Regions from separate parts of the Bradyrhizobium sp. CCBAU 25360 genome, predicted to be linked through region 3. Evidence: riboswitches for the same ligand, from Rfam matches in the RefSeq annotation. Region 3 holds a riboswitch; each other region holds the start of a gene.
The links. Region 3 has a riboswitch for cobalamin ahead of XH81_RS25920 (TonB-dependent receptor). Riboswitches for the same ligand answer to the same signal wherever they lie in the genome.
Positions count from the first base shown of each region.

Region 1 (10,373 bases), on a different contig from region 3:
TAATGATTCCTGAAGCGATGACAATTGTGGAGCGGATAGTGTCCGGGCGTATTTGTGGTGGACGTTGGACCAATAATATCGCGCGGAACTGAACCGATGTATCAGGCGGCGTACGATTGCCGGGAGCGTGAAGGCGCTAGCATCAGCTCACAATATCGACCTTGCCGGTGTCGATCCGATACAGCCCCCCGATGACCTTCAGTCGGTTCTGCTCGACTGCAGCGTTCAGAATTGGCCCCGTAGATTTGATTTTGTTGACGTTATCGACCACATTTTGTCGGGTTGCTTGGGCGAACGCGTCGCCGGCTTGGTCGCCAGATGCTTTCACTGCAGGAGAAAGTGCAGTGACCAGGGACGAAATGTGCCCCGGCGGCCGCTTATCTTCATAGAGCGACTTGATCGTAGCCTTTATCGCACCGCAATGATCGTGGCCAAGGACGAGGATCAGCGGCGTGTTGAGTATGGCAACCGCGTATTCCATACTGGCGAGCGTATCCTCGTTAGCGAAGTTGCCGGCGACGCGGCAGACAAACAGATCACCTAGTCCGCTGTCGAAGATAAGTTCGGGGACCACGCGAGAGTCGGCGCAGCTCAGAACCGCTGCATATGGATTTTGTCCCTCAACCAAGACTGGCCGCTCGCGCCTGAAATCGTCGATTCGCGATGCGCCCTGGATATAGCGATCGTTCCCCTTCAGCAGCCGATCCAGGGCAGCATTTGGCGAGAGCAGGTTGTTTGGTTTGGGCAGGCCCTTTGCTTCCTTCGCGTCGACGATCTTATCGCCGAACCGCAGGAAAACTGTCGAAGCAGCGAACAGCAACAGTGACCGGCGCGAGCGCGCGTTCTTGGTTAAATGGTACATGTGATGAGAATGGGCTGCTTGCATGTGTCGCCTCATGGCACGGCTTTACGCCACCCAGTCGCTTCGGCTTCCGCTTCGCTGCAGAGCCAGCGTTCGCCGCCCTTCTTCGTCATGTCGATTTGTTCGTAACCGCGCTGCCCTGGCACGCGATAAGTCCGCTCGCCGTTGCGCTCGAGAGTCCCTTTTATCAGGCACTCGGACGACGGTGGTTCCGCCAGCAGGAGCGATCCAAGCAGGACTTCCTGAGCGTCGATCGGGACCAAGGTCGCGCCAACGACGATCGTGCCCCTATTGCGGTGAGGCCAGTCCCAGGGGGCGATGAACGCCCCCGACCACAGCCCCGTGTTAGCTGTGCTCGCCACCAACTCGTAGACAGCGTAGGTATGGTGAGATGCACCGGCGGAGAGTGCCCAGCCCGCACGTACCATCCAGACGTTCACATCCTCGCCTTCGATGAAGCAGCTACCGAGGGCTCGCCGATACTCATCGACTCTTTGGGTATGACAAACCCACGTGCGCCCATTCGAATGCTTGATAAGCTCGTCGCGAGCAGCTAGGCCGCAGGCCCATTTCCGGCCTTGTGCGTCGAGACAAATGTGATCCGTCTCAGGAGCTTCGATGCCTAGGAGCCGAACGTTCGTTCTTTCGATCTCGATCGTATTGGCGTCGAGGATGCGCGGAACACCGCTGAGTGTCGCGGCGTAGACCGGAGATGTGATGAGAACGAACAATGCGAACATGATTCCGCGGTGCGTCATCCCGACAATAACCTTTCGCTCCTGATCCATGTTCACGCACGATACGGTGCGATCCGACTGCTCGATGGCAGAGGTCCGTCCAGCCGGCGTATTTCGATGTGTGCTTTATGAGAGCTTGGCGTGAGTTCAAACCTACGACCTGACGCTGCGTAAGGATCAAGAGATTTCTTCTGGTGCGTGCGGCGGTATCACTCGAGCATCGGCGTCTCACTGGGAGCGTACTGTGACCCTCTGAACCTGGGAGGAGAGTCTCGTCGGCTTTGCGCCGTACTCGCGGCGCTGGACAAACCCGGAGCCTCGAAACGCTGTGCGCCCCCTTTGCAAAAAGTGAGCGACTAATGAAGCGTCGGCGCTCGCGGCGGCGTTGGGGGTGGACGAGCAACCTTGCTATTGTTACTTACGACTCCTATCGGCAAACTAGACCGTGCCGACGAGCACGATGAGTTCGCCCCAATGTATTGTCACGACAAAGATCTGCAAAATGATCTGGTCTGGCTCGCTCTGTCCGTGTAGACAATTACGTGGCGGAGTTCAGCCTCGATGCTCGCTGTGTAAATCAAGCTTTCTTGTTTGAGCAAAGCGCGGAAATCCGACGCCTTCTTACACCGAGCCAGATGATCGTTGCTATCAATCGCATTGTGGCATTTGGTCCTCCGCGCTGCACCGTAGGTCGTTGCTGCTACCGCCCATACGCTTTTACAAGAACTGAATTGTTTATGACTCGGCGGCGCTACGGGCGGCCGCTCTTCGGTCGTGACGGTTCCCCGCGATCTCGAGTGGCCTACCCAGGAACGCCGGCATCAGCGGCCGTTTGCTCCAGGACTTGGAACGGTTGCGATATGGAGCCGCGCTTTGCCGTGTGCGCTCCGGGCGTGCGCAAGCTGCCCACGTGTTCGGACAATCGCGAGCGCCATCCTGATGCAATTCAGTGTGAGGGGTCAGTCCACGATACGCGATTGCCCATCGCGCACTCGTGGCGAATAGCTCTGGTGCGGTTTAGCCGACTCAAGCTACACATCATTCTTAAGTACCTCACTACATAATGGGAATGACATGGTGGCAGTCGTTCGGGAAGTAACAGTCTCATCTTACGCGCTTGAAGTAGATGGCCAACTCAGAGCCGAATTCGCAACCAAAGACGGTGCCACGGCAGGTGGAGCAGAATTAAAGAAGCGGTTTCCCAAGCTTACGATCCGGGTCTATGACGTGCAGACGAATGAGCGCGAGGAAATCTAGGCCGAGTCAGTTTGGCGCTCGACATTCTAGCGTACATCTCCGGAGCTTCCGCCCTGCGGTGAGTAGGCGCTCAGCGGGTGGGCCGGGCTTGCTACCAGTGTAACTTCCTAGCCCGTTTCGTTTCAGCGTCGGTCCCTAGTGCCGGGCGTCGCTACGCTCACGCTCCTGCGTATGTCACGCAGCTACGCGATGTGCGAAGCGCACGCCTCATCGGCTCGGGTCGACGCATCCCCAAGCGCTCTAGCGAAGAATGCAGGAGAGCTAGTCCCCCGCAACCTGGTTGCTCTCACTGGGTGGAGTGCAGGCGGGCAAACCAGTCGCAAACTAGGCTCTGTACCCATAAACCCGGCGGCGTGATGCGATTAAAGGAATGTCTGCTTTGCCCCTATAGCGACCGACTTCGTGCGGCAGCGCAATATGTCGCGGTGGGCCAACAGCAGGCACGCGTTTTAGATGACGGCGGACCACTAACCAGCCAACCTAATCTCTAGGCTCCTCGGGAAAGGGTTCAAAAGTCTTTCGCCCTAGGAATGCATCTGGCGGGGAATTGTGCTTGAGTGCCTTGGTGGTTTGTCGCACGACCTCCACACTCTCCTCGATCAAAGCGCGAGATGCCAAGATCTTCTCCTGGGTTTCCTTGACAACCTCGCGCGCCCCATAAATGGCCTTGTCAGCAGAGCGCAAGAGCGCCTCTGACGCCGAAGGAGGCCGACCCGCTCTCTCAGCCTTTCGGGCCAGAACAGAGGTCGTTGCGTCGGTGACATGATGGACCACCGCCACGATCCCGCCATCACCATCGAGAACCGGCCAGTTCTTAGGGTGCCAATAGCGAACCTGCCAAGGTCGACCTTCGGGCTGGATGTCATATCTTTGCAAGGGCATCACCTGACCGCGCATTTCCTGAAGGACCTTGCCAAACGACTCGGCCAGATTGGCAACCCCGTTGGCAAGTGCCAGGTGCGGATTGTCAGGGAAGGCGTCGAACATATCTAAACCGGCAAGCGTATCCCGCGAGCGCGAGACGCCGATGAGGTAGGCGTCGTTGGCATCAACAATCTTCAGATCCGGCGTAAGTAGAAGGGCGGGTACAGGCGAATGCTCGAACGATCGATGCCACGCATCCTGTGCCCCGGCCATCAGAGCTCTTGGCGTGCGGGAGTTCGGTTGCACAGTCGTCATTTATCGAACCTCTTTCTGAGATGCCCCTTACGCTCAATCCTAGCTGAAACGGACCTTTACCCCAACCATGGAGACGCCGTGCGATTGTGGCGTTCCCGCGAAGGAACCTCTCTGCCCCATTCGCGTCCGCTCGTCTCCAGAACCTGAGGTCAGGTGAGCACGTCTGCCAATGGTCACGAGCTGACGAGTCGGCGAACGGTGCTGCAGGACCGGGTTGGGCCAATAGGCAACATTCACTAGCCTTCAGAGCAGCGAATGGCCTACTTCATTTTCTACTCGTCTTCTGCTTTTGGCCATGGTTTGTAGGGGCCGCCTCCAAGAAAGACCGTTGGGGCTGGCCTTCGCAGCAGAGCTTCGGAGTGAGCCAACAACTCACGAGACCAAGCGACCATCCGCGCGTCAATCCCCGTATGCGGAAAGCGGCTGTCGGCAAAGCGCTTGTCGTCCGATGATTTCGACATCGGCTCCTCCTGATCCAGCAGGCGGGAGCTCGCTTGTCTCTCAGCCACCAGCGCCTACGGGCAGGGCCTCAGCCGGTGATAGAGGACGACTACCATGGATTGATCTCATTTCACAGCAATTAGGGTTGCCCATTTTCGCGCATCGCCTTGCTCTCGACCCTCGCCTGAGCACTTTCGAGAACTGAGCGTCGGAGTTGCACTCGCTCAAACCTCTGCTCTTCGAACAGAAGGCGCCAATGGTGCTGAAGCGCTTGGCTGTCTGCGATAGCTAGAGCAGCGCGTTTTAGGAGTTCGTCCATTGTGCTGATCATCAGCCTGTTCGATCGCACTTCAATAACTTGAGTTAGGCCGCCTCCACTCCCTCGGGGGCATCGCATTCGCCGAGCGAACCGGAACCTCCGCAGGGGGCAAGCGGACAGACCGGCGGACACCGCCGCGGATCCGCTGAGGGGCACTTGGAGATTTGACCCGAGCGCCGTTAGCCTTCGAACGCTCGAATGCTCTCAACGAGGGCCCGCGCAGCCGAAAGGTTACCCGTTGGATGAAGACGAACTGCCCTCGCACTGGAATGCCTGCCTTTCTGCGTGCAACGCCTCGATGGCGGCTTCGATCATTACGCGACTAAAAGATTCCAGGCCCGGAGAGATGAGGATGCGGAGCTTTTGAATTCGGGCATCGATCTGGTCGCACTTGTCGCACATGGCCCCTCGCCAGTTTAGGGCGGGAGCAACCGGGCTCGCATCACCGGTAGATGCCACGGGTCGTGCGGTGATACGATCCGCCTAACAGTCCAGCAGCGTCAAAGCACCATCATAAGCTAAGTTCGTACCATTTCGTGGGCGGGGTTAAAAAACGGTTGTGACGGCCAGCCGCGTGTCCCTGATGCGAGGTAAGGGGACTTACAACGCCCGCTTAGGGTCATTTTCGACGCATTTGGCAGAGATGGAGGGCTGGTTGATGTCCGCTCCTGTCCGTAAGCGCCGCACCAGGAGCGGGCCAAAAGCGTTGCATTTGGCCGGACTGCCGTGATTCAAACTCACCGAGGGCTCGAATCATGCGCTACGAACTCGCCGACCATGAATGGGCCACCATCAAGCCGATGCTGCCGAACAAGCCGCGTGGTGTTCCTCGAGTGAACGACAGACGGGTCCTGAATGGCATCTTCTGGATCCTCCGATCAGGAGCACCCTGGCGTGATCTGCCGACGGCGTTTGGCCCATACACCACTTGCTACAATTGCTTCGTCAGGTGGCGGCGGGCCGGTGTTTGGGGCTGCATCATAGAAGCGCTTTCCACTGCCCATGATGCCGCTGTCCAGATGATCGACACCTCCATTGTCCGCGTGCATCAGCATGGAGCCTGCATCACAAGGACCAGCGCCAATCAATGGGAAGGTCCCGCGGCGGCTTGACGAGCAAAATCCATGCGGTGGTCGATGGCAATGGTCTGCCAGTACGGTTGGCGCTGAGCCCCGGTGAGGCCCATGACGTTCGACTCGCCGGAAAACTGCTGTCTCGTCTGAAATCCGGGTCAATGCTGCTTGCCGATCGTGGCTATGACGCGGACTGGATCAGGGAGCTTGCCAGGAAGAAGGGTGCGTGGGCGAACATCCCGCCGAAAAGCAATCGCAGCGATCCGATCTGCTTCAGCCCCTATCTCTATCGTGCTCGCAAGCAGGTCGAGCGGTTCTTCAATAGGATCAAACAATGTCGTCGGGTGGCGACGCGCTACGACAGGCTCGCTGCCAACTACCTCGCATTCGTTCAACTCGCGTCAATCAGGCTATGGATGCGCCTTAATGAGTCCGCGTCCTAGTACGCGCCGCTGAGCTCGACACCTGGCGGAAAAGTATCATGCTGCTTGACCTTTCGTAGGGCAGGCCGAACTGCTGCGAGAAGGGCAGCCGGACTATTGCGGAGCCGTAAGCAACGCAACTGCGGAGCGGGTATGTCTTGCAGTTGGTACGAGGCTTTCGACCGTACGGCAGCTGCGGTGCGATGTTGCTCTGCGCGGCCGTCTACTAAGGCCTTCGGTCCCCTAAGTCTTCCTCTTCCTTTGGCTCGGTCCGTTGAAACCAGGAGCCCGGAGGAAATTTCGCGATGCGCTTGGCAAAAGAGGATTGTGGCTCCCAATCTTGGCCTTCGCTCTTCTCGAAAGTGATGACCCCGTTGTGTGTAAAATAACGTGGTCCTTGGATATCGCAATTCACCAAGAGCAGAATGCGCCATAGATCGCCTTTCTCGTTCGGCTTGTCATTCTGCTTGGGTAAGTAGTCTACCCCAACAGGTTCAATGATAGTGCATCGGCCCTGCCGCAGAAGATCGCCGAGCCGGCCTTGCGGCGTAGTCACAAAGTTGAAGTTACTTGGATCATGCAGAAAGCTAAAGTTTGCGTCCCTTTCACCATCTGCGACTTCTTTGGCGATCAACGAGAGCGCTAGGGCACGCCAGCCCAATTCCATCGGCTTCGCATAGGTTGACGCAAGCTCAATCGTACCGTCGAGCGCGACTTTCCAGGTGATAGCGTACTGTTCGTCTGATTTGTTGTCTCGGTGCCTGGTCCACGAAACGAAAACATAGTCGTTTTCGCCAAGTTCAACGACCCCCCACATCTGAGGGACGAACTGTGCCACCTTCGAGACATTGGAGATGATTTGTTCTATCGTCTCACCATCTTGCGCTCGCCACGTTGACTTGAGTCTTTCGACAAGTGGGTTGTCGCTGGCGCCAATGGTGTTGCTCATGGCAGCCGGCCAGGCTAGGCACATTAGAAGTCCGCCCAGGGCAAGCCATAGCGCGGGTCTTCCCGACATTCTCTTCATAACCCTCGGCCTATCGCGTTTCATCCGTACATCTTTCAAAGCTGGCAACCTTGAAGCTGCTATGAGCGGGCGCAAGAAGTTTACGGAGAGGCGACGGGGCACCCGTGGCTATCCCGCGCGGGCAGCCGCTCCCCTCTATGTCACGCGCCGCTAACTTCCCTAGCCCGCGACAGCTTCAATTGGCTGAGCTGGACATACCGAGCAAGAGAGACTGGGTATGTCGAGCGGCTTGCATTCTTTGTGCCAGGGAGAGGGCGGAGAGTTGCACGGGTTTTATGTCCCTCTTGTCGACTTTCCAACCTGCGCACGCTTCGATGTTTCCATTCAGTGTATCGGCCGCAGTTTGTGGATCCTTTCAAGTGCGTTTGCCGTCATTGAACCGTCTGGTACGCGATCGTTGGCGTCGGCGTGCGGCCTACATGATGGCTGGCGACACGAAGCCGACTTAATCGATGAACTTTGAAGTCTGGTTAGCACGCAAGTCAACCTGCTCGTCCCGTATGTTGCTAGATTGCGCTGCTCATAGAAAGGCACGGTTATTCGCCTAGATGTCGCAGATTAGCTTGGCACATGATCTGAGAGGTTGACGGAAGAGTCCTCCTGTCGATAATCCAAGTCGTCGAGGTTCTCCGAATCCCACTTGATCCGGAGCTAAGAGGGAAGCCGGTGCAAATGCCGGCGCTGCCCCCGCAACTGTGAGCGGCGAGCTACTGTCCAACGATGTCACTGAAGCCAGCACGGCTTCGGGAAGGCCGGACAGCAGCGATGACCAGCAAGCCAGGAGACCTGCCCCGACGATGTATTGGTCCACGGGCGGGGTGTCTCGGTGGTGCGCCAAGCAGCCGTCGCATGCGCGACTTCCTCTGCCTGCGTCCGCCATGGCCTTTGTCCCCAACAGGGGTTAACACTATGTCTCTTCTCTCTCTTCCGGTTGCTACGCTCGGGACGCCACGCATCGGTCCAAGGCGTGAGCTCAAACTCGCTCTCGAAAGCTACTGGGCGGGAAAGATCAGCGAACAGCAATTGCTCGAGGACGCATCCGGGCTGCGCGCAGCTAACTGGGCTCGTCAGAAATCTCTCGGCGTCACGATCATTCCGTCGAATGACTTCTCGCTGTATGATCAGGTGCTCGATACAAGTGTCATGGTTGGTGCTATCCCGGAGATCTACGCCTCGAAAGGAGACTACGTTTCCCTCAAGACGTACTTCGCCATGGCTCGCGGATCACAATGCGACGACCAGGATACGAGTTGCGGTCTCCGCCAGCGGGGGTCTGGCGCACCCGCGCAGGAAATGACTAAGTGGTTTGATACCAACTACCACTACATGGTTCCCGAGTTTTACAAGGGACAGGCGTTCAGACTTTGCTCTCGCAAACCCATCGAAGAGTATGAGGAAGCAAAGGCTCTCGGCTTTCAGACCCGCCCTGTCCTGATCGGGCCCGTCACATTCCTAAAACTCGGCAAGAGTGCCGATGGCGCGTTCCAGCCCCTATCCCTACTAGATGATTTGATACCGATCTATATTGAGGTTCTGCATGAATTGGCCGAACGAGGGGCAAGTTGGGTTCAGTTTGACGAGCCCTGCCTGGTCCTTGATCTGGACGAAGCGGTACGAAAATCACTGCTACATGCTTATAAGCGGTTCGCAAAAGAGGGACCGGCTATCAAGATCATGGTTGCCAGCTATTTCGGCGACCTAGGCGACAATTTGGATACCGCCTTGAGCCTCCCAGTCTCGGGTCTGCACGTTGACCTGGTTCGAGCGCCAGAGTTGTTGGATCAGATCATTGCTGTCGGTCGAAGAGATCTCGTAACGTCGCTCGGTGTCATCGACGGCCGGAATGTGTGGCGATCGAATCTGTCGTCGCTCCGTCGGCGGTTGGAGCCCGCGATTGCGAAGCTCGGCAAGCACCGTGTACAGCTCGCTCCATCCTGCTCGCTGCTTCATGTGCCGGTCGATGTTGAACTCGAGACCGGGCTCACGTCCGACGTCAAGAGCTGGCTTGCTTTCTCTGTTCAGAAGATGCGTGAGCTTGCGATCCTGGCGCGAGCACTCGCTGGCGACCAAAATGTCGGGCTCGCTCTTGCCGATTCGGAATGCGCTGCGACTGCCCGGCGGACTTCGCCGAAGATCCATGATGCCAATGTCGCTGCCCGGATGAGCGCAATCGACCAGACGATGCGCCGGCGCGCAAGTCCGTTTGCACGTCGTTCCGAGATCCAAAGGGCACGCTTTGGACTACCAGCTTTTCCCACCACGACGATCGGATCGTTTCCTCAGACCACAGAAGTCAGAAATGCTCGGGCGGCGCATGCGCGAGGCGCGCTGAGCGACGAGCAATACGATAGGTTCATCAAGGAGGAGATAGCCCGCGCCGTACGTTGGCAGGAGGACATCGGTCTTGACGTCCTCGTGCACGGCGAATTTGAGCGCAATGACATGGTGCAGTACTTTGGCGAGCAACTCGCCGGCTTCCTATTTACCAGGAAGGGATGGGTACAGTCTTATGGTTCGCGCTGCGTCCGGCCCCCGATCCTGTTTGGCGATGTAGTGCGGTCGAAGCCGATCACTGTGGACTGGTGGCGTTACGCGCAATCACTAACTAGCAAGCCAATGAAGGCGATGTTGACCGGACCGGTGACGATCCTGAACTGGTCGTTTGTTCGCGATGATATTCCTAGGAGCGAGGTCTGCCGTCAGCTTGCGCTTGCGATCCGCGACGAAGTGCGCGACCTCGAGAATGCCGGTGCGGGCATGATACAGATCGACGAAGCTGCACTTCGCGAAGGATTGCCCTTGCGCCGATCGGAGTGGAAGGCCTATCTCGATTGGGCCGGAGAGTGCTTCCGCATCTGCTCATCAGGCGTTACCGATCAGACGCAAATCCATACACATATGTGCTACTCCGAGTTCAACGACATCATCGGTGCGATCGCTGCAATGGATGCGGATGTCATTTCGATCGAGACGTCGCGATCGAAAATGGAACTACTGGGCGCATTCAGGAAGTACGAATACCCAAATCAAATCGGACCTGGCGTGTACGACATCCA
Region 1 covers NZ_LBJA01000001.1:827,257-837,629, reverse strand. The annotation lists gene XH81_RS03700 (carbonic anhydrase) at 143-886, opposite strand; gene XH81_RS03695 (thermonuclease family protein) at 895-1,581, opposite strand; gene XH81_RS03690 (PAS domain-containing protein) at 3,337-3,993, opposite strand; one part of gene XH81_RS03685 (IS5 family transposase) at 5,551-5,860, shown strand; one part of gene XH81_RS03685 (IS5 family transposase) at 5,860-6,311, shown strand; gene XH81_RS03680 (nodulate formation efficiency C protein) at 6,517-7,239, opposite strand; cobalamin riboswitch at 7,923-8,125, shown strand; gene metE (5-methyltetrahydropteroyltriglutamate--homocysteine S-methyltransferase) at 8,227-10,373, shown strand, end outside.
Region 1: it holds a riboswitch for cobalamin, as region 3 does, so the genes downstream of both, metE (5-methyltetrahydropteroyltriglutamate--homocysteine S-methyltransferase) here and XH81_RS25920 (TonB-dependent receptor) in region 3, are expected to answer to the same signal.

Region 2 (10,373 bases), on a different contig from region 3:
CGGACCCAGAGCACCGACCCGTCCTTCCGGAACTTGCGAATCTCCCAGGTATGCGACTGGTCCACGGTCGTCAGGCACAAAGCGACGCATTGACGAACGAAGTCGTGGTCTTCCTCGAAGAAGACGTTCAGCACGGATTGGCCGATCAGCTCGGCCGTCGAGTAGCCCAATTGTGCGGCGCCAAACGTATTCACGTTGAGCACCGTTCCGGACGGATCGACCATGAAGTACATGACCGGATTGTGCTCGAACACCTCGCGCCATTGCTTCATGGCGTCACGCAGATCGGTGTTCTGCCGCGAGGCGTCAGCGACCGCGGACCGGTCCTTCTCGCCGTTGCCGAATGATCGAAGCGCCGCAAGGCCGCCGAGCAGGAATTGTGCGGCCGAAGTCCCGATTTTCGTGATCTGGCCAGGCATCATCGCAAGCGTCCCGGCGCGCTAGCGTCAAGGCGAGTAGAGCACTTTGCCAGAACAGGGGCAATTGCCCCCGACCAAAGTCGGATTCCCGGCAAAGCTCCCGGTTGCCGTGCAGCTTGCGCGCGTTGCGCCGTCTCGTTGCGCGGGTGGGCCAGGACCGCAAAACTACGGCACAAACCTACGTATAGCTCGCACAACCCTAGTTCTAGCGCGCATTTACCTCCGTACAATTGAGCGATGGGGTGCAGGCGGCCTAGTTTTGCGGTCAATCGAGAGGAGACGATTGCGGAGCACATTCGCTGAAAGGCTCGGGGGTGTTGCCCTCAAAGAGCCAGGCTCCGCATCCGCCCCCTGACTTGCCGGATGAGTTGGCGGTCACGATTGAGAGGCCGCATTTTCCGTGACGACCGTGGCGACCCGAGCTTGCGCACAAGGAAGCCGGGGCCCCTGAGAGGTCAAGAGGAGAGGATGATGTGCGATAGCCCAGAGCATTCCGAGCGCCGTCCCGAGACCAAAGGCTGTGCCGTCTGCACGGCGAAGTTTGGCCTGATCCGATACTATTCCTGGCGGACGCCGCTCTGCTCGAGGAAATGTCTCGACCGGTTCAGGGCGCGCCGCGAGCGCGACCGCCGCTGGTTGTTCCGATATCAGGCGGCCTGAGGACCAGCCGCCGCGCCTGCCACCTCAGGCAATTTCTTCGTCGGGAGGCTGCGTTGAACCGTACCTGCAAGCTCCTGTTGGCGATCGCGCTGCCGCTTCCGCTGGTGACGGGCGTGGAGGCCGGCGAAGCCGGAGGGGATGGGCCACATCGTCACCATCCGCCCCAGGATCAACTGCTGCACGAGAAGTTCTATTCGAGCTGGCACATGCCGGACAATCCGGTTCTGAGCTGCTGCAACAATGCCGATTGCTACCCGACCGAGATTCGCTACGTCGACGGCAGGATCTACGCGCGGCGCCGGGAAGACGGCAAATACATCCTGATCCCGTCCCAGAAGGTCGAGCGCAACAGGGACAATCCCGATGGCCGCAACCATATCTGCGCGCCACCGCCGTCCGCCTCTCTGGTCGACTTGGTCTACTGTTTCGCGTTGGGAGGTGCCACGTGAGATTCATATTGGTGAACGGCAGAACCCCGTTCCGCAAGACGTCGTGCCTTTGGTGCTGCGAGGAGATCGATGGTGGCTATCTGCGGGACGCCAGGACGCTGCTGCGCTACTGCGGCTACGAGTGCTTCGCACTTCATCACGAGGCCGCGCCGTTGATCGAGGGACGTACGCGCGCGGCATCTTGAGCCGTCAGGCTGGCAGGACGCATTCGGCAGGAGAGGACACGGCATTGAGATTCATGCTCGTCAATCAGGAACATCCTTGCCACGGCGTCTGCGGCGCATGCGCGCGGCCGCTGGGTGCGAGTTACGTCCGGCATGTGTCCAAGCAAGAGCGGTATTGCGACTACGGTTGCTACCGTCAGCAGACGGCCATGGACATGCTGTGGCCCCGCAGCCCGTTCGAGGCGTTCGCGGTGCTGACGGCGATCTCGAGCTGGGGCTGGATGATTCAGATGGGCGCGCTGTCGCGCTCATTGGCCGAGGCATATCTGCGCGAGTACGACCTTCTGACCATGGAAGGAGGTGACGGCTAGCTCGATGACGGCCGCGCAGAACAGTCGGCCGCAGTCACCGCGTCCAGCCCGCGCCGCGTCCAGCCCCGGCGGTGGCGAGGCTAGGGCGAGGGGGCTGCGGCCGATCCCGTTGGTGCCGCGCTCACTTCCTGCGTCGTGACGCGCTGGTCGGACTTGCCGGCGATCATGCTGCTGCCCTCGAACCTGGCGCGGTACACCAGCACGTTCTCCATCACGCGCTGGACGTAGTTGCGCGTCTCCGACAGCGGAATGCGCTCGACCCAGTCGACCGGATCGACCTTGGGATCCCTGGGGTCGCCGCGCGCCTGCACCCATTCGCGCACGCGGCCGCGGCCGGCATTGTAGCCGGCAAAGGTCATGATCTGGTTGCCGCGATATTCCGACAGCAGCGCGCTGAGCTCGGCCGCGCCCATTTGCGTGTTGTAGACGGGATCGGAGACCATCTTGTCCCAGTCGTAAGTCAGGCCAAAGCGCTTGGCGGTGTCGCGGCCGGCTTCAGGCGTCACCTGCATCAGCCCGACCGCATTGGCCGGCGACTTGTCGCGCTGGTCGAACGAGCTTTCGGTGCGCGCCACCGAATAGATCACGCTGGTCTCGATCGCGGGCGCGACCTGCTGGTGCTCGGGGATGCCGATGGTCGGAAAAGCGTAATGGTCGAGGGCGAGCCCGCGCGCCAGCGCCGACTTGCCGACCTCCAGCATCACGCGCGCATCGCGGCGCTGTCCGGCGAGTTCGCCGAGGCCCTCGAGGGCCGCCACGTCGGTGCTCTCCCTGGCGAAATCCTCGGCGTAATAGAACACCGTGTCGCGCTCGCCGATGCCGTAGAGCATGTCGGCGGCGCGCACGCGCTCGTCTGCGGGCGGGGTGTCGAGCGCGGCCAGCACGGGCGAGGGCGGTCGCAGCTCGATGCGATCGAGGCCGAGCTTTGCGCGCGCAAGCTGGCCGTAATAGGCGGTCGGATAGCGCGCGGCCGCCCGGTAGCTCATGCGCGCATCGGCCGTCGCCCCCATCGCCTCGGCGGCACGGCCGCGCCAGTAATGGGCGCGCGACAGCGCGATCGGATTGGCCGAGCCTTCGTCGATGGCGGCGAAGTGCACCATCGCCGCCTGGGGATCGCCGAGGAAGCGCAGCGCGATCCAGCCGCACATGAAATGATAATCGACGCGGTAGACTTCCTTCTCGGGCACCGCGGCGGTGCGCACCACGTCATACGCCGTCTTGAACTTGCCCTGGTCCAGCAGCTTGCGCGCGAGCAGGCGACGCTCGCGCCACCAGGCGTCGGTGTCCTGGGCGGCCATGGTGTCGGGCGCGGCGGCCAGGATCACCTCGGCGGCGTCGTCGATGCGGTCCTTCTGGAGGTGCCATTGGGCGCGGCACAGCACATAGCCGAGATCGCGGCGCGCTTCAGTCGGTACGTCCTCGAGATCATCCTTGGCCTTGCTGGCCTTGCCGGTGACGGCGGCGCAGGCCTTGACGATCGCCAGCGCATCCTCGCCGAGCCGTTTTGCCGCGCGCCGCGCACCGGCATAGTCCTTGGCGCCGAGCCGCTTGTCCATGCGGGCGCGATGATCCTCGGAGTTGAGCAGATCGCGGAACGCTTCGTAGGAATCCTCCTCGCTCCGCTCGGACAATTCGTCGGTGCGCCAGGCCTCGCGCACGAGCCGGGTAGCCCTGTCGACGTCGCCTTCAGTGAGCAGCACGCGGGCGAGGGCGAACTTGCCCTTGGCGCTGGTCGGGCGGTCCATGGTGAATTTGTGCACGGTGGCCGCGTCGGCCTTCTCCTGCCACAGCCGCGCCTCGGCGCGGCGGCGGAGCAGGGCGCTGCTCGGCCAATCCGGATTGGCGGCAAGGAAGGCGGCATAACGCTTGAAATTCGCCGTGCTCTCGGAATGGCGCAGCATGAACCAGTCGGCGAGCTTCTGACCGGCGGGATCAGTGATGCGGTCGCGCGCCGCGCTCGCGTCATCCGTCTTGCCCTTGCGCGCGAGGTCGATCGCATCCTTCAGCGCGGCGAGGTCGCCGGTGAGGGGCGGGGCGGCCGGTTTCTCTGATGGCTCGTCGCCGGTCTTCTTCGACTTGCGCTTGGCCTCGGCATGCTTGCCGTGGCGGGACTTGGCCACGGCATGTCGCTGCTTGCCGGCTTTCGCCTCATGCGACTTTTTCGGCGCAGACGATTTGTGGCTGCTCTTCGCCGCCAGCTCGGTGGGGAGGAGGGCCATTGCGGCCACGGCAACGAGAAACGCGAGCGAGCGTAGGCACTGGTTCATCCCATGGTCCCCCTGCGAAACCACTACAAACCAAGGTCCGCGACGACATGCGGCTTGAGAATCAACGACATCGAGAACGATGCCACGGCATCGTTTCGCATTCCTCACGCTGTCGCAACAATGCGGCAAAATACGGATGTGACGAGGGAACTTCCGCTGGGGGGCAGTTCCTTTAACCTTTGTTAACGATCCGGGCTCGCGCGACGACCGGCCATGGTCTGGGCGCCAGGAGGAACCAGATTGCGCGTGTTCCCGCAGCAAGATCCGGTGTATGGAGTTCCCTTGCTTCGTCCCTTTGGCCTTTGTCCCTGCAGCTATGCCGATTTTCAACCAGTCGATCAGGCGCAAGATCGTCGGTATCGCCCTCGGATTGATCGTCCTGATGCTGGTCACCTCGATACTGTCGATGGTGATGTCGAGCCAGGTCGGCGTCCTGCTCGACGAGCTGACCAACCGCTACATCCCGGCCTATGGCGATCTCGCGCGCGTCAACATCCGCTCGCTGGAGCGATCGGTGGCGCTGCGGCGGATGATCATGACGAAGATGCAGGCGTCCTCGGACGAGGAGGCCTATGCGGCGCGCCTTCGCGAGTTCGAGGACGCCGACCGCAAGATCGAGGAGGAGGCCGAGCGCGCGCGCAAGCTGATCAACGCGATCATAGACGACCCTCGCACGCCGTCCGACAACGCCGCGCTGGCACGGATCGAGACCCGCATCGAGACCGCCGTCGGCGAGCTGCGCCGCGATCAGAAGGAGAGCCACGCGAAACTCCTCAACCAGATCGACGCACAGCAGATGGCGGAAGCGCGCATCACGCTCGAGCATATCGACGCGCTGCGCGACCAGTTCAACCAGAAGATCGATGCGATCCGGGCCGACATGCTCAAGCAGGTCTTCGCCAGCACGTCGCAGGTGATCGGCCATCAGCACCAAGCGATCATCGTCTCTGGCATCGTGACGTTGCTCGCGGCGATCGTCGGCTTTGCCTTTGCGCTCCTGGTGTCCAGCGGCATCACGCGCCCGGTGCGGCTGCTGCTCGCCGGCACCCGCGAGGTCGAGGCCGGCCGCTTCGACAAGACCATCACCGTCTCCACGCAGGACGAGATCGGCGAGCTCGCCGCGGCTTTCAACCGCATGACCGAGCAGCTCAGGCACAACGAGCGCATCCGCGAGACCTTTGGCCGCTACATCGATCCCAAGGTGGTGCAGGGGCTGATCGACCGGCCCGAGGTCGCGATCGACGGCGAGCGCCGGGTCATGACCATCATGTTCTGCGACATGAGCGGCTTCACCTCGATGAGCGAGGGCATGACCCCGCGCGGCCTCGTCAGGGTGATGAACCACTATTTCACGGTGATGTCCGGACCGATCAGGGGTAATCGCGGCATCATCGACAAATATATCGGCGACGCCATCATGTCCTATTGGGGCCCGCCCTTCATCGAGGAGGACGAGCAGGCGCTCCTGGCCGGCATCGCCGCAACCGAGATGGTCGACCAGGTGCCCGCGCTGCAGAAGCAGCTGCCCGACCTGCTCGGCATCCGCGCCATGCCGGCGCCGTGTGACCTGCGGATCGGCATCGCCACCGGCGAGGTCCTGACCGGCAGCATCGGCTCCGAGCTGATGATGAGCTTCACCGTGATGGGCGACGCCGTGAACCTGGCCTCGCGGCTGGAGGCCGTCAACAAGGTCTACGGAACCCGCATCCTGATCTCGCAGGCAACTGCCGACGCGATCGGAGCGCGGCTCGAATTGCGCGAGATCGATCGTCTGGCGGTCGCGGGCCAGAGCGCGCCGCAGCCGATCTTCGAGGTGATGGCGCGGGCGGGCGCACTCACCGGCGCGCAGGACAGCCTGCGCACGCATTATGCCGAAGCGCTCGCCGCCTATCGGGCCCGCCGCTTCGACGAGGCCCGCGCCGCCTTCAACGCCGCGCTCGAAGCCGTCCCCGGCGACGGCCCCTCGCGCACGATGCTCGGCCGCATCGCGCAGTTCGAGGCCAAGCCGCCGGAAGAGGGGTGGGACGGCGCCTGGCGGCTGGAGCAGAAATAGCCGTTTTTGTTGCGCCAGCTCGCCCTGTCCGGAAAAAACGTTTCTACTCGATAACGATGTTCGCCGTGACCTATTTCCCGGGCTTAGGTTGGATGTCCTTGAGGCGTTTGACGGGGACACGCCGATGACGGAACTTCAGGACAGGCTGGAACGGTTCGAGACGCTCACCGCCGAATGCGAGCTGATCGCCAAGCTCGCCACCGACAGCACCAAGCGCGAGTTCTATCTGAAACTCTCGGAGCAATACCGTCAGCTGGCGGTGGACATGCGGCAGGCGATCGCGACCAAGGCTGCTGCCTGACGCCGGCTGCAATCCGTTCTTAAGGTTTGGCGCGCATCCTTGACCTCGCGAGCGATCGCTCGTGGTGGAAAGGCCGGGGTTCGCTGCAATGCAGCGCACCTCGCGAGTGTCATTTGCCATGCTTGACAGGGCAATCACATGCGCCTCGTTGCCGTGATCATATTCGCGCTCATGACGGCGGCCTGCGACCAGGAGCAGGACATCACCGGCTCGACGCCGACCTGCCCGATGCGGAACTACAGCTACAATCCCCGCGACATGAACCAGTGCGTCAATGCCTGCAAATCGTGCGATCGCGGCACCACGGTCACCTGCACGACCTCCTGCACCCTCAAGGGCGCGCGCTGAGCGCACCGCCTTCTGCCTTGTAGGGATGCAACCCGTGGAATGGGCGGTGCCTGGGCACCGGAACGATCCACATGGGTCAATCATTGAAGCAAGTGGGCAGGACGCGGAGTCCGATGGAAATGGGTATGCTCGATCCCGGCCGGTTTCTGGTGTCGTGCTCGCATTGCGATGCCTGGCCGATGGCAGCCAACGTGAAGCGGTCGAGTTGGACGGCGTCTCCACACGAGGTGCGCTTTGTCTGCACGCGCTGCCGGCGCGAGGAGACCGCGATCGTCTCGGCCTCCGGCGAATTGACCCCGATCAAGCGCGTCGATGTTCCGCCGCGCGACGTCGCTGCCGCCTGGGCCCAGGCGCAACGGGTGCGAGGGCGGACCTGAGCGGCCGGCACCCAACGGTCGATTGACTCCCGGGGCGAACGGCTCGTAAATGATCGGCGACGGTTCTCCTCATGGAGATCAAAAGGGAATGTGGTGCGGGATTGTCCCAACGCAGGGATTTGTCTCAACGCCACGGCTGCCCCCGCAACTGTAAGCGGTGAATCTTTCGTCTCATGCCACTGGGAATCTCGGTCCTGGGAAGGCGACGCAAGGTCACGACCCGCGAGCCAGGAGACCTGCCGTCAGCCGTGGTCACACGCGAAGATGTCGGTCGGGGAGTACAGACATTGGCTTCACCGGAGCAATCCATCGCTCTGCCGTGAAACCTCGTTCGCTGTGACGTGCCACTGACGTCATACCGAGGTTACCATTGTGTCCCGTCTTGTCCCTGCTGCCAGGCGCCTCAGCGTCGGCCTGCTCGCATCCGTTTCCTTCCCTTCGCTCGATCTGTCCTCCGCCTTCGCCCAGCAGGCGCTTGCCGAGCAATTGCCGCCGATCGAGGTGACCAGGTCCGACGATCAGAACCGAACGCGCGCCAGGGCGATCGGCGATGGCGAGGCGGGGGTGAGGACGAATGTCGCGCCGGCAGGCAATGGCGCCGGCTCATCCGGCTCCGGCGGTGAGGCTGCCGCCGGCAGCGGCGGCATCGTCGGGGCCGCGACGACCGTCATCACGGCAGCCGATATCGCGCATTCGCCATCGCAGACGCTCGCCGAGATCATTGCGACGCAAACGCCGGGGGCCCAGATCACGACGTTCTATGGCGGCCAGATCGGCGCCAAGACCAGCGTGGACCTGCGTGGCTTCGGCGCCTTTGCCACTGCCAACACGCTGGTGCTGGTCAACGGCCGGCGGCTGAACGACGTCGACATGGCGCAGGTGGACCTCTCCACCATCCCGCTCAATTCCATCGAGCGCATCGAGGTGACGCGCGGCAATTCCGGCGCGGTGCTCTACGGCGACAACGCGGTCGGCGGTGTGATCAACATCGTCACCAGGAACGGCGTCGGCGGACCGCCCGTGACCGCGCGCATCGAGGCCGGCTTCGGCTCGTTCAACACCAGACTCGGCAACGTTTCGACCTCGCTCAATTCCGGTCCGTGGTCGACCTCGTTCTATGGCAACACGGTCAGGACCGATGGCTATCGCGACAACAATCGTTATTCGCAGCAGAACGGCGTCGGCAATCTCAACTACACCACGCCAGGCCTGACGGCCTTTCTCACCGTCACCGGCGACAATCAGGAGTTGCGACTGCCGGGCGGCCGCACCGTCGATCCCTCGATCGGCCTCAATGAGGTCGCGACCAACCGAAGGGGGACCAGCACGCCGTTCAACTATGCCAACCAGCAGGGTATTGGCGCGACCGCCGGGTTCACCAAGACCCTGGTCAACGGCGTCGATCTCATCGTCGACGGCGGCGTGCGCGACAAGAAGCAGCAGAGTGCGTTCTTTTCCAGCCCGACGCCGGTTCCGGCTTTCTTCTCGTCGACCTATGTCGGTTCCCATCTGACGACATGGTCGATCACGCCGCGGCTCAGCGTGAAGAGCCTGCTGCTCGGCATGCCGTCGCAGCTTCTGACCGGCATCGACTATTACGATGCGAGCTTTGAGCAGAACCGCGGCGCCGGGCAGGGGCTCGCCCCCTGGCACAATTACGACCTCAGGCAGCAGACGGTTGCGGGTTATTTCCAGCACACATTGGGAATCGCCCCCACGACAGACATCTCCTACGGCGCGCGGTTGCAGAACGTCAGTCTTGCGGCACGCGACAATTTCGACCCGGCAGCTCCGTTCAACGCCGACATCGGCGCGTTGCCGCTGACGAGCAACGAGACCCAATATGCGCTGCATCTCGGCGCCGAGCATCGCCTGAACGACCAGGTCTCGCTGTTCGGCCGCGTAGCGCGCGCGTTCCGCACGCCTGATGTCGACGAGCGCCTGTCCTCAGGGCCTTCGTTCGATCCCTTGACCTTCGCTGCGATCCCGCAAACGTTCCAGCTCAAGACCCAGACCTCGCAGGACATCGAGGGCGGTGTTCGCATCAAGGGCGGCGGGTTGCAGCTGCAGAGCAGTCTCTATCTGATGGATCTCACCAACGAGGTCCATTTCAATCCGGTCCTGTTCTACAACACAAATCTTGATCCGACCCGCCGCTACGGCTCTGAGACCAGTCTGTCCTATCGCGTCAACGACGCCCTGCTGCTGCGCTCCGGCGTGGCCTATACAAGTGCGGTCTTCCGCGAAGGTATCTGGGCCGGCAACGACGTGCCGCTGGTCTCGCGCTACACGGCGAGTGCGGGTGTCACCTGGAACATCTGGCAGAATTACGTGGTGCTCGATGCCACCGCGCGCTTCTGGAGCGAGCGTCGCATGGACAACGACCAGGCGGGCACCCAGAAGCCGATCCCCGCCAACGGCACGATCGATCTCAAGCTCAGCGGCCAGGTTGAGCGCTACTTCTGGTCCCTCAGCGTCAACAATGTGCTGAACGCGCTCTACTACGACTACGCCATCGCGAGCACCTTCACGGACGGCCGCTTCAGCGCCTATCCGCTGCCCGGCCGCACCTATCTGCTCAAGGCCGGCGCAACGTTCTGATTTTCGCCAGGGCCGTCACACGCCCTCAAACGGACTAGAATTCGAAGAGAAGGAGATTCAACCATGGCTCTCGGCATCCTGCCGTCTGGTGACGATCGCTCCCGGCTTCACCCGGTCGCGCCGCGCCTTGCGCCGATGTTCTGCTTTGCGCTGCTGACGGCGTCATGCGCGCTCGCAAGCTTTGCGTTCGCGTGCGCCACGCCGTTCGCGGCCTTCGCCGTCATTGCCGCGGCGATGCTGCCGCAGCGTCCGGCGCTGCTCGTCGTCACCGGCGCCTGGCTCGTCAACCAGATCATCGGTTTCGGCGTGCTGCATTATCCCGTTGATGCCAGCACGATTGCCTGGGGCTTCGTCATCGGCGCG
Region 2 covers NZ_LBJA01000036.1:105,242-115,614, forward strand. The annotation lists gene XH81_RS13415 (PAS domain S-box protein) at 1-422, opposite strand, end outside; gene XH81_RS13420 (hypothetical protein) at 1,133-1,528, shown strand; gene XH81_RS13425 (hypothetical protein) at 1,525-1,713, shown strand; gene XH81_RS13430 (hypothetical protein) at 1,767-2,063, shown strand; gene XH81_RS13435 (transglycosylase SLT domain-containing protein) at 2,144-4,330, opposite strand; gene XH81_RS13440 (adenylate/guanylate cyclase domain-containing protein) at 4,647-6,383, shown strand; gene XH81_RS13445 (hypothetical protein) at 6,508-6,684, shown strand; gene XH81_RS13450 (hypothetical protein) at 6,823-7,032, shown strand; gene XH81_RS13455 (hypothetical protein) at 7,146-7,409, shown strand; cobalamin riboswitch at 7,453-7,667, shown strand; gene XH81_RS13460 (TonB-dependent receptor) at 7,782-10,010, shown strand; gene XH81_RS13465 (hypothetical protein) at 10,074-10,373, shown strand, end outside.
Region 2: it holds a riboswitch for cobalamin, as region 3 does, so the genes downstream of both, XH81_RS13460 (TonB-dependent receptor) here and XH81_RS25920 (TonB-dependent receptor) in region 3, are expected to answer to the same signal.

Region 3 (10,373 bases):
AGACAGCCCAGCGCCGAGAACGCGCTCGATGCGCTGGGCACGACGACCTGCGCAATCCCGTACAGATCGGCGAGGCCCGCAGCATGCATGGGGCCGCCGCCGCCGAAGGCGAGCAGCGTGCAGTCGCGCCCGTCGATGCCGCGCTCGACCGTGACGCGGCGCAGCGCGCGGGCCATCGTCGCGTTGGCGACCTTGATGATGCCGAGCGCCGTTTCGGTCAGGCTCAGCCCCAACGCCCGCGCGATCGGCGCGATGACGCGCTTGGCCGCATCGATGTCGATGCCGATGCGGTCGCCAAGCTTCGTTTCGGGATTGAGATAGCCGAGCACGGCATTGGCGTCGGTGATGGTTGGCTCGCTGCCGCCGCGGCCGTAGCAGGCCGGACCCGGCTCGGAACCGGCACTCTCCGGCCCGACCGTCAGGCCACCCGGGCCGTTGCGCACGATCGATCCGCCGCCCGCCCCGATGGAGTGAACCGCAAGCATCGGCTGGCGCAGCGGCTTGTCGCCGAGCATGCGGCCGTCGGTCATCTCGGCCTGGCCGTCGACGATCAGGCACACGTCCGTCGTGGTGCCGCCCATGTCGAAGGTGAGCATGCGCGGCGTGCCGAGCTGGCGCGCGATGCTGACCGACGCTGAGACGCCGGCGGCCGGGCCCGACATTGCCATCACAAGCGGGCGACGTTTCACCGCGGAGATCGGGATCATGGCGCCGGCGGAATGGAACACCTGCAGGCCGGGGCCAATCGGCAGGCGTTGCTCCAGCTCGCTCAGATACTCGACCGCAATCGGCATCGCGGCCGCGTTGAACACGGTCGCCGAGGTCCGCTCATACTCGCGTGCCTCGGGGTTGACCTCATGTGACAGCGAGACATGGGCGACGACGTCCTTGAGGCGCTCGCCGAGCATTTTTTCGTGCACGGGATTGGCATAGGCGTGAAGGAGAGCCACCGCGACGCTCTGAACGCCGGTCTCCTTCAGCCAGGCCACCAGGCGCTCGATCTCCGCTTGTTCCAGCGGCTTCAGCACCCGTCCCTCGTGATCGAGGCGCTCGGCGAGCCCGAAGCAGCGCTCAGGCGGCACGAGCGGCGGCGATTTCGGCGGAATGTCGAGACGGTAGAGATCGCGGCGGCGATAACGCGCGATCTCGAGCACATCGGCAAATCCCTCGGTCGCGACCAGCGCCACCTTCGGCAGTCGGCCCTCGACGATGGCGTTGGTCACGCGCGTGGTGCCGTGGACGAAGCGCCTGACCTCGCTTCTGCGCAGGCCCACCGCCTCGATCGCCTCCAGCATCGCCTGAACCGGAGCGTCGGGGCGCGACGGCACCTTTGCAATCCGCGCCTCCGATGAATCGCGCCGGATCGCGATGATATCGGTGAAGGTGCCGCCGATATCGGTGCCGACCTCCCAGTGATTTTCGGAGGAGCTCATGTGCGGGGGCAGCGACGGATGAGGTCCGAACCGGACGCCGGGCTGTTACCGTCCATCGCGACATCCAATGCCCAACCGAGAGCGCTCATCATGCATCCCTTGTCTTGCCATTGTCCGCGAGTGTGCGACAGAGCGGTCAGGTGGGGATAGAGCCAGGTTTGTCGCAAACCGCCGGGCCGGCGCCGCGAGCTGCAAGTTCGGTTGCACGTTTTGGTGCAGCAGTGCCCGCGCGGAGAGCATGCAGATGTCGACTGCTGGACACCAGCAGAGTGCATCGCACCACGGATTTTTCGGCGCAAACCGTCACGTCCGTTGCACTGCAATCCGAACATCCAAAATCACCTGTCTAATTTGCAGGCGATCGAGGGGCGCTGCGCGAGGTTCGGATGCCCATGAGCTATGCACGGCAGGCGGCTCAGCCTTTCTTTATTGTACGGTCAGTAAGCGAGGATATCGTCCGGTCCAATCGATGGGCGACAGCGCAGCCATCCGTTGGGACCAGCTCGTTAGAAACCATCGAGATTCGGACATCCTGCGTTGAAAGTCGCGATCGCGGGCCAGATATTGCCTGAACCCGCCAGTCATGTTCGGATCGACCATCGCCTGCATGCCCTTCTTCCGGCTCAACGACGACCATATGAACCCCGATGATCTCGGGGATTTCGATCCTGAAACCGTGCCGCGCACCGTCGCCGCGTTCGGGGGCCACATGGTCACCAAGGGCATGGAGCTGGCCATGCACGAGCATCGCAAGGACGAGCTCGTCCTGTCCGTGCGTGGCATCGTCAGGCTGGAGGCCGGACACGGCGTCTGGATCGTCCCGCCGCGCTGTGCGGTGTGGATTCCCGGCCATGTTCCGCACAGCGTCAGCGTCGCTGGCGACGTCGAGATGCATTGCCTGTTCGTCGAACCGGATGCGGTGCCGGCACTCCCGCGGCAATGTTGCACGCTGACGATCTCGCCCTTGCTCGAGCATTTGCTGGTGCACGCCACCCACATGCCGGTCATGTACGATCCCGACGGCGCCGACGGCAGGATCGCCGCGGTGCTACTCGACCAGCTGTCGCTGGCCCCCGCCGAAGAGCTGCGATTCCCCATGCCGGCCGATGCCAGGCTGCGCCGGATCGCCAGCGCGATGATGACCGATCCTTCCGATCGCGCGACGATCGAGGATTGGAGCCGGCGCATGGCCGTCGCCCCGCGCACCCTCACCCGCATCCTGCAACGCGAGACCGGCATGAGCTTCGGCCGCTGGCGCCAGCAGCTCCACATCCTGATCGCGCTTCAGCGCCTCGACCAGGGCGCATCGGTCCAGGCCGTGGCGCTCGATCTCGGCTATGAGGGGGCCAGCGCCTTCGTCACCATGTTCCGCAAGGCACTGGGCAAGCCACCGGCGCGATATCTGGCCGAACGACGCATCGGCGCACACTGACCGGAATTCGCAATCGATTGTCCCGTTCGCGGAATGCGGTCTGAGGGACCATTTCGTATCCAGGCTCCGAAGCGCCCGGCGGGCGCATCGCAAGGAGCCGACCGACATGGATTCACTCAGCAAGGGCGTCGTCGCCGACGTCCTCCATCGTCTTCATCAGGAAGCGGAGATCGCCGACGGCCAACTGATGCAAACCTTCGCGAACGAAGCGAAGAGCCGGGATGAGATCATCAGCAAGGCCATCGCGGCCGAGAGCCGCGATCTGAACGAAGTCTATCGCGGACTTGCGGACAATTTCCTGAGCGTCTCTCCGCGGTTCGGACGCTTCCTCTACATGTGCGTCCGCGCCTCCAAGGCACAGCGCATCGTCGAGTTCGGCTCCTCGATGGGGATTTCCGCGATCTACATGGCGGCGGGCTTGCGCGACATCGGTGGCGGCCGCCTGATCGGGACCGATCTCGAACCCGGCAAGATCGAGCGGGCGCGGGCGAATCTTGCCGCCGCGGGGCTCGCCGACCTCGTCGAGTTCAGGCACGGCGATGCGCGCGAAACGCTCAGCTCCGGCCTTGGCGACGAGATCGACATGGTGATGCTCGATGGCGCTTTCACTCTCTATCTTCCCATTCTCAGGCTGCTGGAGCCGCACTTGAAGCGCGGCGCGCTCATCGTCGGCGAGAACGCGCTCGAGGAAGCCTCGGGCTATATCGACTACGTGCGCGATCCCGAGAACGGTTACCTCTCACTGTCGCTGCCGTTCGAGCCGGGACGCGGCAACGAATTCACGATCAAGACCAGATGATCGGCATGGCGGTGAACCCTGCGATGGAGCCAAACTTGAACGAGCCCGCTCACGAGCCACAAACGTCCGAGCCATCGCGGGCACCGCAGGGACGGGTCACGCGGATGTTGCTGCGATGGCTGATGCGCCCTGCGCGCGTTGCCGGCATCAAGACGCTCTCGCCGCACTTCCGGCTCGTCGAGCTCGAAGGCGAAGCGCTCAGAAACGTCGCCTGGGCGGCCGGCGACAAGATCCAGGTCGCGATGGGCTCGGGCCTGAGCGCGCGCACCTATACGCCGATGTGGTGGGACGCCGGCAACGGCAGAACGCGGCTGCTGGCCTTTGCACATGGCGAAGGCCCCGGCAGCCGCTGGGCTAGCAGTTTGCGCGAAGGTGACAGTTGCCAGTTCTTTGGTCCACGCCGCTCGCTCGACCTTGCCGACCTCCAAGCGCCCATCGTTCTGTTCGGCGATGAAACCTCGTTCGGCCTTGCGGCGGCGTTGCGCGACAGCCTGCAGGCTGGCGGCGCGCTCCATCTGTCCGAAGCCGCTGATATCGCGGAGTCGAGACTTGTGCTGGACTCCATCGGCCTCGGCCACGCCAGGCTAATGGCACGCAGTGCCGATGACACCCATCTTGCAACCGCCGAATCCGAGTTGCTCCGCCTTGCCGCAAACGGCGCACAGTTCGTCCTGACCGGCAAGGCATCCTCGATCCAGCGCGTCGGCCGCGCCTTGAAGGCCGCCGGCGTCGCATCATCGCGGATCAGGGCAAAAGCCTATTGGGCAACGGGCAAGACCGGCCTGGACTAGAGAGGAGCCGATAGAACCGCCGGCCGTTGGTCAAGACACGCGGTCTCCGTCAGGACCGCAGACGCCGCCAGCCAATCGCGATCCCGGTGACGGAGAACGCCAGTCCCAACGCACACAGTCCAACGATAAGGGTATCGCGCAGACGTGGATGCGCCAGCAGGACCGGAAAATCGAGCGTGTGGAGCGCGCTGTAGAACCAGCGGTAGGCTCGCCGCGAGGCATCCAGCCTTTGCAGCACACTGCCATCGGCACCGTCGATATCGAACCAGAGGTCGCCGCAGCGCAAGCGGTAGAGGGGCGCACCGGGAATAGCTGATTGCGCGGGGTAGTCGTCGTTGCCAGCAAGAACGGACGGCGCGCCGCAGCCGGCGGCGAGGCGCGCCACCAGATTCTGGATCTCATGCACGTCCAGAAATTCCGTTGGTCCATCGCGGGGCGCGTCCCCTGCCTTGATCAAGACCTGACGGTCGAGGCCCACCCGGTCGCGCCGGTAGACAGTGCCGTTGAAGGCAAACCATTCGATCTCCCGGGCCGAGGGCGATATCGGCTGCCGATCGAGCCATGAGGCAGCCGCCCAATCAGGCAACGCGTTCATCACGCCGGATTCGGCCGCGGTCAATTGTCCGCGCGAGAACAGCCGGCCGTGATCCATGGAGAGCCAGCCGCTGAGGCTCCATGTCAGCACGAACATTGTTGCCGTGAGGCCAATGACGTGGTGCAACGCGTGCCAGCCACGATAGGGCGAGGACATCCGGCGCCCTCGCAGCTGCACCCGCGCGATCCCGAGCACCGCACCAAGCATCGCCGCGATCAAGGCCAGCAATGACAGCGTCCAGACGACGCGATCCCACAGCGACCAGTTGCTTCTCAGGACCGTCGGATAAATCCAGTGCAGCACACTGCCGGCCCAATTCCAGCCCCGCTCGCCCCGCCTCGTGTCCAGGACGACCTCGCCGGTGGACGAGGAAACATAGACTTCCGTCCCGGCAGCATCGCCGAGCGCCACACGAAACAGCGGCCGGTGGCGATCGAAGCCGTTCGGCACGCTCCACGGATCGTAGTCCGAACGCGCAACGACCGCGGCCCGCGCGGCATCGAGCCCGCGATTGCGCGCGTGCTCCCGCGCGCTGGCAAGCGCAGCATCGGCAATTGCGACCGACGCATCCGCTCCGTCGAAAGCGCGGACCGCGCGCACGCGCGACGATCCCGACACGATGTAGACCGCTGCATCGCTCCGCTGGATCAGCCGGACGCGCACGGCGCCCGCGACCCCGCTCGCAGCGACCGCCTCCACAACCGGGATCCTCGCCGCTCCACGATCCACCGGCGCAAGGCCGGCAAACCGTTCCGCTTCCGTCAGCGACGGAAACGGAACGAAGTGCATCACGATCCCCGTCGCAAACCACATCGCGAACAGCAGGCAGAACGCGATCCCGAGCCAGCGATGCGTAACGACGATCGCGCTCATCATCCGTTCAGCGCCCTACCATTTGAACGCGGCGGAGAGCTCATAGGTCCTGGGCGCGCCCAGCAGGATCTGGTCGGGATAGAATGGATCGCCCCAGATCGCATAGCGCTTGTCAGTGATGTTGCGCACGCGGAAGGTCAGGCGGGCCTGGTCGACCGCGTTGAATACCGTCTTGGGGATATCGACGAAGGCGTAGACGTCGGCGACGGTATACGCCTTCATCGTCACGACATTGGCATCGGTGTTGTAGCGGTCGCCGACATGGCGGCCGGTGATGCCGAGCTCCACCGGCCAGGGCGTGAAGAAGCGCCAGGATGCACCCGCATTCGCCACGATGCGCGGCACGTTCGGCGGCGTATTGCCGGAGAACGAGCCGCCGACGAAATTGTAGTCGGCATAGCGGGCGTCGACATAGGCGATGTTGCCCCACAGACGCAGTGGATCGATCGGACGGACCGAAGCGGCGAGCTCGACGCCCTTCGACTCCTGTCGCCCGGCGATGTTGAGCGCCATGCCGCCGGCCGCGGCATAGACGTTCTTGCGCACGATGTCGTAGGCCGAGAAAGACCACTCCGCCCTGTTGTCCCAGAACAGGTGCTTGACGCCGGTCTCGTAGGTACGCGAGGTCGTCAGGTCGAGCGGCTGGGTCGGCGACAACAGGAAGCTGGTGTTCGCGGAGACGTCGGCGCCGGTGGCGTACTGGCTGAAGAAAGTCATGCCGGGCACGACCTCCCACGTATAGCCGATGCGGCCCGTCACCGGCGCCCAGTCTTTCGTGAACGGGAAGCCGGCGTTCACCAGGCCGGCGGCATCCGTCGAGTTGCGATCGAGCCCGATGTGCTCGACGCGCAGGCCGCCGATCAGCGCGAAGGTCCGCGTCAGCTTCAGCCGGTCCTCGAACGACAGCGCCTCGTTGTCGATACGCGCGGTCTGCTGCTTGGTCGTGAGCAAACCGTAGAAGCCGCGGTTGGGATCGACCAGCGAAACATAATCGTTCGGGAAGTTTGCCGCGCCCGGCCTGACGAAATCGAGATAGCTCGACGACAGCGTCGTGACCAGCCGGTTGTCGAAGCCTGCGATATTCGTGTCCCAGATCAAATCGGTGATGTTGCCGACGAGGCGCTGGCTGTGCGCGACATAGAAGCGCTCGCGATACACCTGGTTGTTGGTGGAATCGAACGCTTCGACCTCGTTGTTGAACCAGGTGCGCTCGGCGCCGTAACCATAGGCCTGGCTCTTCAGCGTCAGGTCCGGCGCCAGCTTCAGCTCGAAACCGCCGCGCAGCCACACCTCCTGCGCGACATTGCGGTTGTCGAGGACATTGTAGTTGGTATTGAAGGTGCGGTCGTCGATCGTGACAGCCCCAAGATCAGTCCTGTTGAAGTAGTTGCCGGAGACGATCCCCGTCGTCGCGTGCGATCCACTGAAAGCGATCGGCACCAGCGGCGCGCCCCAATAGGCTTTCGAGCGATCCTCGCGATACTCGATCGCGCCCCAGATCTTGAGACTGTCCGAGATGCGATAGTTGAGCTGGCCCGACACATCGAGCATCTTGGTATTGGTGTCGTCGGCAAAGCCGTTGAGCGCCGAACGGCTGATGTCGAAGCGGTAGTCGAGGCCCTGCACATTGGTGCTGCCGCCCGAGCCGTAATGCGCGCGGAACGAGCTGAGCGAATCCCAGGAGAAATCAGCTTCGTTCCGGATCGCTCCCGTGTGCGGCTGCTTGGTCACAAAATTGATCGCCCCGCCGGCGGCGCCCTCGCCCGAGATCAGCGATGCCGGGCCCTTCAGGAATTCCACGGCTTCCAGATTGGCGGTGTCCATGATCCGCGAGGTCATGTTCTGCGGACCGATCTTGATGCCGTTGTAGAGCGTGTTGATCTGGCTGTTGGTGAAACCGCGCATCGAGAAGGCGGAAGGCTCGGCCGGATTATCGCCGGAGGTGACGCCGACCGCCCCCTGCGCCACGTCGGACACGGTGCGATAACCCTGCTCGCGCATGGTCTCCGCGGAGATCACCTCGACGGTCGCGGGCGTCTCGCGCACCGTCAGGCCGAGCCGCGAGGCGCTTTCGGCCACGGCATTGCTGTTGAGCGGCGTCGGGGGTGCCGCAGTCGGCACGGCAGGCTTCGGCATCGCTGCTGCGGTCGCCGGCCTGCGCGCTGCTGCGCGGCGCGTGCTCTGCGCCTCCCGGCCGGCAGGCTTGGCCTGCTTGCGGGATTGGGCCGGCGACACTTCGACCGGCGGCAGGGGCTCTCGGGCCTGCTGCGCCAGCGCAGCGGGCGGATCGAGAGCGGCAAAGGATGTGAGTGCCGCGGAGGCGAGCAGGAATTTTCGCGGTCGTACGATACGGATGGAAGACACGGTTTCGGGCCTCGGTATGACGTCAGTGGCACGTCACAGCGAACGAGGTCTCACCTTTTGGCCCTTCAGCCGTCCGATGAAGCCGAATGTCTGTACTCCCCGACCGACATCTTCGCGTGTGACCACGGCTGACGGCAGGTCTCCTGGCTCGCGGGTCATCACCACTTCGTCGCCTTCCCGGGACCGAGGACCCAGTGGCTTCTGACGAAGGATTATCCGCTCACAGTTGCGGGGGCAGCCACGGCGTTGGGGACAATGTCCCCGCACCGTATTCCCTTTTCATCCCCTCTCGGGGAAACCGTCGCGAGCATCTAGGATTACCATCACAACAGAGTCAATGTGCCAGTTGCGGCGTTATGGCCACAACGACCAACTTCCTTGGAGATGAGCATGGAAGGCGAGACCTTCCTCTGGTTGATACGGCACGCGCCCGTCGCGGGCGTCACAGGCACGATCCACGCGTCCGACGCGCCGGCCGATCTCAGCGATCGCGCGCAACTGGACGCTGTGCGACGGCACCTGCCACCGGATGCCGCCGGCTATGCCAGCCCGTCGCGGCGTACGGTCGAGACGGCGCGCGCGCTGGGCCTCGAGCCGGAGCCCGTCAGTGAATTCCGCGAGCAGGATTTTGGTGACTGGACCGGCCATCGCCATGACGAACTCGAGGCGACCCGCGGTGAGGCCTATGCGCAGTTCTGGAACGATCCAGCTGGCGGACGACCGCCGGGCGGCGAGAGCTTTGCGGATCAGGTCGCGCGTGTCCGGCTGGGCCTGTCGCGGATCGCAGCCGGATCGGCCACGCTCGTCGTGCATTCCGGCACCATCCGCGCCGCACTCTGCATCGCGCTGGACCTGACGCCGCAGGCGGCCTTGCGCTTCGTGGTCGATCCGCTGTCGCTGACCCGGATCGATCGCCTCCTGAGCGGCTGGCGCGTCGTCTCCGTCAATCACCGGATCAGCTAGGACGATCCGGCACATTGGCCTGCGCAAACGTCGCCATGCCATTGTGGAGGCTGCAGGCGAGGCGCACCAGCGGCAGCGCGATGGCGGCGCCCGATCCCTCGCCGAGCCGGAGATCGAGGCTGATCAACGGCTGCACGTTCAGCGCGCGCAGCACCAGCCGATGCCCTTGCTCCGCCGATTGATGCGACGGCAGCAGGAACGGCTGGCACGACGGATTGAGACGTGCCGCCGCCAGCGCCGCCACCGATACGATGAAGCCATCGATCAATACAGGGATGCGGCGCTGCGCGGCCGCGATGATCGCACCTGAGATCGCCGCGATCTCCAGGCCGCCAACGGCGCATAGGATTTTTTCCGGCGAAGCGCCGCCAACGCCGTGACGCGCGATCGCAGCATCGATGACACGGGCCTTATGTGCGCGGCCGGCCGCATCGACGCCGGTGCCGCTCCCCGCGATCTCCTCGGCGCTGATGCCGAGCAGGCTCGCCGCGATCGCCGCTGACGTCGTGGTGTTGCCGATCCCCATCTCGCCGAAGATCAGGAGATCAGGCTGATGGGCAGCCGCACGTGCGACGGCGCGCTGGCCGGCCTCGAAGGCAAACGCCAGCTCGGCGGGTGCGAGAGCGGCTTCGACGCTGAAATCGCGTGTGCCGTGGCGCGGCTTGTCGGTGACAATTCCTGCCATCTCGTCCTGTGCCAGCGTGCCGGCGTCGACCACCTCCAGGCTCGAGCCAAGCTCACGCGCCAGCACCGAGATCGCGGCACCGCCGGAGGCAAAATTCGCCATCATCGCGATGGTCACGGCTTGCGGATAGGCCGAGACGCCCTGCGCGACGATGCCGTGGTCGCCGGCGAAGATGATGATCGGCACCCGCGCGGCACGCGGCTGCTCGGTCGCCTGCAGGCCCGCAAGCTCGATTGCGAGCTGCTCCAGCCGGCCGAGTGCACCGGTCGGCTTTGTCAGTTGCGCCTGCCGCGCGATGGCCGCCTCGCGATGGACGGCGGAGACGTCGGGGCAGTTTCGGGTGACCCATTCGGGGAGCATGCTGCCTCGCTTACGGCCTGCGCTTGAGAACGTAGCTATCCATGATCCAGCCGTGCCGTTCGCGCGCCTCCTCACGCA
Region 3 covers NZ_LBJA01000042.1:393,112-403,484, reverse strand. The annotation lists gene XH81_RS25945 (hydantoinase/oxoprolinase family protein) at 1-1,433, opposite strand, end outside; gene XH81_RS25940 (AraC family transcriptional regulator) at 2,017-2,865, shown strand; gene XH81_RS25935 (O-methyltransferase) at 2,972-3,664, shown strand; gene XH81_RS25930 (siderophore-interacting protein) at 3,787-4,455, shown strand; gene XH81_RS25925 (PepSY domain-containing protein) at 4,505-5,926, opposite strand; gene XH81_RS25920 (TonB-dependent receptor) at 5,939-8,287, opposite strand; cobalamin riboswitch at 8,404-8,605, opposite strand; gene XH81_RS25915 (histidine phosphatase family protein) at 8,678-9,250, shown strand; gene cobT (nicotinate-nucleotide--dimethylbenzimidazole phosphoribosyltransferase) at 9,243-10,295, opposite strand; gene cobF (precorrin-6A synthase (deacetylating)) at 10,306-10,373, opposite strand, start outside.